2 regions of the Geobacillus sp. DSP4a genome follow, and region 2 is predicted to be linked to the other one. Evidence: riboswitches for the same ligand, from Rfam matches in the RefSeq annotation. Region 2 holds a riboswitch; the other holds the start of a gene.

Region 1 (2,386 bases), on a different contig from region 2:
CGCCGAACAATTCTCATGGCGGCTTCCGGATGTCATTTTGTATCCGACCGGGGGCGGCGTTGGGTTGATCGGCATTTACAAGGCGATCAAAGAATTGCAGGCGCTCGGCTGGGTGGACGGCCGCATGCCGCGGCTTGTTGCTGTGCAGGCCGAGCATTGCGCGCCGATTGTGAAGGCGTGGCAGGAGAAAAAACGCGAATCCGAGTTTTGGCCGAACGCTCATACAGTGGCGTTTGGCATCAATGTGCCGAAAGCGCTCGGCGACTTCCTGGTGCTTGAGGCGGTATATGAGACAGACGGCTGCGCGGTTGCCGTTGGCGATGAAGCGATTTTGGCCGAGCAGCGGACGGTGGCGGAGCTCGAAGGAGCGTTCGTTTGCCCGGAAGGAGCGGCGGCGTTTGCGGCGGCCCGAAAATTGCGCGAGAGCGGCTGGATTCGCGACGGGGAGACGGTCGTCGTGCTCAACACGGGGACGGGATTGAAATACGCCGATTTGGTTCAAGTCGCCCCACCGGTGCTCGAACCGGGAGATTCGCTTCCGATGCGGGAATAATCAAGCTGTGAGCAAAAAAACATAGACAAATCGAAAACAGGATTGTATACTAAACTCATCAGAATAATCAAAAATGAAAAACGATTCATCTTCGGGGCAGGGTGAAATTCCCGACCGGCGGTGATGAGGCGCTTCGCCTCTCAGCCCGCGAGCCGCAAGGCAGGATCCGGTGCAAGTCCGGAGCCGACAGTATAGTCTGGATGGGAGAAGATGAAGGTTTGCCGGCGTTCGTTTTGGCGCATGCGAACGTCTAGTTGCGCACACCCTTTTTCTCCCTTAAGCCTTGTTCGGTTTAAGGGAGTTTTTGTTGGCGCTCGCAGCGGCAGCCTTCTTCTTGTGAGGATGAATCACGAGAAGGGGAGGAGAACAAGCATGAAACGCATTTCCATCCGCGCCTTTGTCGGCATCGGAGTGTTGGGCGCCATGGCGCATGTGCTGATGATGCTCAACTTTCCGCTGCCGCCGTTTCCGAACTTTTTGCTTGTCGACTTCAGCGACATCCCGGCGCTCATCGCCGCCTTGTTGTACGGCCCGCTCGCCGGCGTGGCGGTCGAACTATTGAAAAACGTGCTGAACTACGTGTTCGTCGGCAGCGCGACCGGCGTTCCGGTCGGCCAGATCGCCAACTTCACTGCCGGGGTGGCGTTCCTTTTGCCGGTTTCCTATATTTATCGGAAAGCCGCATCGAAAAAAGGCTTGCTGCTGGGGCTGGCGGCGGGAACAGTGACGATGGCGCTCGTCATGAGCGTGCTCAACTACTACGTCTTTTTGCCGGCGTATACGCTTTTCCTCGGCGCTCCGCAGATGAGCGCACCGGAAGCGAAGGCGTTGGTGGTATCGGCGATTTTGCCGTTTAACGCCGTCAAAGGAGCGATGGCGGCCATCGTATTTCAGCTTCTCTTTTGGCGTCTTCGTTCTTGGCTTGACAAACAGGCGGCATCTCGCCAAGCCGCTTGAGGAACAAAAAGCGAGGGTTTTTCCCTCGCTTTTTTGCGTTTGTCAAAAGCGAATCCGCGGCACCCACTCGGCAAACCGTTCTTCTTTAAACGGATTGGCGGTCATCGAATAGCCGCGCTCCTCCCAATAGCCCGGCTCATCTTCTTTCATAAAGCGGATGCCGGACGCCCATTTCGCCCCTTTCCATAAATAAAATGTCGCCGGCGGGATGAACCGGAGCGGATAGCCGTGCTTCGGCGAGATGTCCTGCCAGTCGTGATGCTTGTCTTTCCATCGATAAACAAACAAGGCATCGTCGCCCATCAGCGCGTCAAGCGGCAAGTTTGCCGAATAGCCGAACCGGTCGCCGTTTAAGTAGCCGTAAATTTTCACATATTTCACGTCGGGATCGAGATCGACGAAGCGCAAAAACTCGCGGAAAGCGATGCCTTCAAACGTCGTATCAAATTTCGACCACGTCGTCACGCAGTGCATATCCACGGTCGAAATCGTCTTCGGCAGCCGCATCACTTCCTGATACGACAGCGTCACTTCCTCTTTCACATCGCCGAACAATCGGAAATTCCACGCCGCTTCATCGAATTCGTACACATCGCCTTCATGCAAAATCGGCCATTTTTCCGTTTCGAATTGGCCGGGAGGAAGTTGTTTGGTCATGGGGAGGCACTCCTTTTTCTGCTAAATTTCTCTTAATTATTCATGATACAAAATAGGGAAAGGGGATGCAATAAAAAGGGGCTCGGTTCAGTTGCTGCGGCGGCATTGTTGAGAGAGGACAAATTCCCCCAAATATTGATTGATTTTCGATTTTTCTTAATTATATAATAAAAATGATGAAATTGGAATAATTGTTCTGAAATACGGAACAACCGAAAG
Region 2 (2,386 bases):
CGCAGCAACGACTTTTATATCCGGGCCGACCATCTCCAACTGCCGGATGTCAAGCTCCATCGCCTCTTCAAGGCGCGAGAAGCCGAGGCCGCCGACCGGCGTCGGCGCTTCGCGGCCGCCGATCAGCTTCGGGGCGATGTAGGCGACCACTTCATTGACCGCCCCTGCCCGGAGGAAGCTGTCATGAACGCGCGAGCCGCCTTCCACAAACAGCGACGTAATGCGCTGCTCACCGAGCAGCCGGAGCACGTCGCGCACATGAATGTGCGCAGCCGCCATCGGGATGATGCGCACCCCGAGGCGCTCGTATGCCTCGGCCTTTTCCCAGCTGATGCCGCTCCCGGTGATGATCCACGTTTCCGCCTCCCGGTCGGTGACAACATGGGCGTCAAGCGGCGTATGCAAGTTTGTATCCAAAATGATGCGGAGCGGATTTTTCCGTTGCTCCCCGATGCGGACCGTCAACTTCGGATTGTCCGCCAACACGGTGTTGACGCCGACCAAAATGGCGTCATGCTGGGCGCGAAGGCGGTGCACATCTTGGCGCGCCGCCTCGGACGTAATCCATTTGCTTTCCCCGGTCGCCGTCGCAATTTTCCCATCGAGGCTGCACGCGTATTTTAACGTCACAAACGGCGTTTTTACCGCGATATAGTGAAAAAACACCCGGTTGAGCTCATCCGCCTCTTCTTTCAGCAGCCCGACATCGACCTCAATGCCCGCCCGTCGCAGCTTGTCGATCCCTTTCCCGGCGACGAGCGGATTCGGGTCGGTTGTCGCGATGACGACGCGGCGGACGCCGGCTTGAATGAGCAAATCCGCGCATGGAGGCGTTTTGCCGTAATGGCTGCACGGCTCAAGCGTCACGTACACCGTTGCCCCGCGCGCCTTCTCGCCGGCCATGCGGATCGCATGCACTTCCGCATGCGGCTCTCCCGCTTTTAAATGGGCGCCAAGCCCGACGACCGCTCCGCCATTGACCACAACAGCACCGACGACAGGATTGGGGGACGTTTGCCCGATTCCGGCTTTCGCGACATCGAGCGCAAGCCGCATATAATGTTCATCGCGATACACCACACTCCCCCCTTTTTTTCTAAAAAATAAACCCCCGGAACTTCCCCGGGGGTTCGTTGATGAGAGAATGAACCATGATGTGCAGCCAAACAAACGAGAACACTTGTTCGTTAACTATGTCATACCGACCGACACAAAGCGGCCGCCGCTACACCAAACCGGCGCCGGCCGTCCAGGCCGGCCGAAAACAACCGTGCGCACATCGCCATCCTTCTCCCATCCAGACTATACTGTCGGCTCCGGAATCACACCGGATCGTGCCGATACGGCTCGCGGGCTGAGAGGCATAGCGCCTCATCACCGCCGGTCGGGAATTTCACCCTGCCCCGAAGGAGGCTTCACTATATTGTTAGGTTTATTATACCACAAGAGCGGCCGGAAATCATCATTGTACGACCCAAAACCAGTACGCCGCTCCCCACAATAGGCTCATCCCCAGCAAAATGAAAAACAAAAGCCAATTGTTCCGGCTTGTCCGCTCCTCGTCTTCCGTCCGTTGCTTACGGTTCGTCAAATACTTTCACTTCCTTCATCACGTCGCCGTTTTTCATCGTCTTCACGACGTCCATGCCCGATGTCACTTGGCCAAAGACCGTATGCACTCCGTCCAAATGCGGCTGCGGCTCGTGGACGATAAAGAACTGGCAGCTGCCGGTGTCGCGGCCGCGGTGCGCCATGGACATCGCGCCGGTGACATGTCGGTGTGGATTGTTGTCCGTCTCGCACGGGATCGTATAACCGGCATCGCCCGTTCCATTGCCGCGTGGACATCCTCCTTGGCTGACAAATCCAGGGATGACGCGGTGGAACGTCAAGCCGTTGTAAAACCCTTGATTAGCTAATTTCTCAAAATTAGCGACCGTCACCGGCGCTTCGTTCGGGAATAGTTCAAATTCGATTTTCCCACCGTTTTCCATCAAAATATATCCTTTTTTCGCCATGGTACTTCAGCTCCTTTTTTGCGCTTCAACCGCTTTTATCATATCATGATTCGAAAGGGAAAGAAAGCCAAAATGCCGCCTCGTCGAACTGTTCATTGTTTTTTTAATATAATAAATATATTTATATGGAATCGGAATGGGTACACTAGTGATGAATGATAGACGTAGCAAAACTGGCAAGGGGGCGTCCGACGGTGTTGTTGATGGCGGTGACGGTAATCGTCTTTTCTGTTTCGTTTCTCCTCATGCCCAAACGGCTTTCAGGCCTTGAAATGTATACAACTTCGCTGTTTGCGGTTTTCTTCGGCCTTTCAACGGATTTGTTTCTCGATGCCAAGTACCATTTATACGGGTATTTTGATGTTGGA

The links. A riboswitch is a leader RNA that binds a small molecule or an ion and turns the genes downstream of it on or off. The one in region 2 is predicted to bind FMN.
Region 1: it holds a riboswitch for FMN, as region 2 does, so the genes downstream of both, ETC02_RS14155 (ECF transporter S component) here and ribD (bifunctional diaminohydroxyphosphoribosylaminopyrimidine deaminase/5-amino-6-(5-phosphoribosylamino)uracil reductase RibD) in region 2, are expected to answer to the same signal.

Annotation. Positions count from the first base shown of each region.
Region 1 is NZ_SDLD01000047.1:14,486-16,871, forward strand. It holds gene ETC02_RS14150 (threonine synthase) at 1-553, shown strand, start outside; FMN riboswitch at 637-769, shown strand; gene ETC02_RS14155 (ECF transporter S component) at 926-1,510, shown strand; gene ETC02_RS14160 (sulfite oxidase-like oxidoreductase) at 1,553-2,167, opposite strand.
Region 2 is NZ_SDLD01000014.1:28,493-30,878, forward strand. It holds gene ribD (bifunctional diaminohydroxyphosphoribosylaminopyrimidine deaminase/5-amino-6-(5-phosphoribosylamino)uracil reductase RibD) at 1-1,077, opposite strand, end outside; FMN riboswitch at 1,282-1,415, opposite strand; gene ETC02_RS18075 (hypothetical protein) at 1,463-1,591, opposite strand; gene ETC02_RS06820 (peptidylprolyl isomerase) at 1,578-2,018, opposite strand; gene ETC02_RS06825 (CBO0543 family protein) at 2,222-2,386, shown strand, end outside.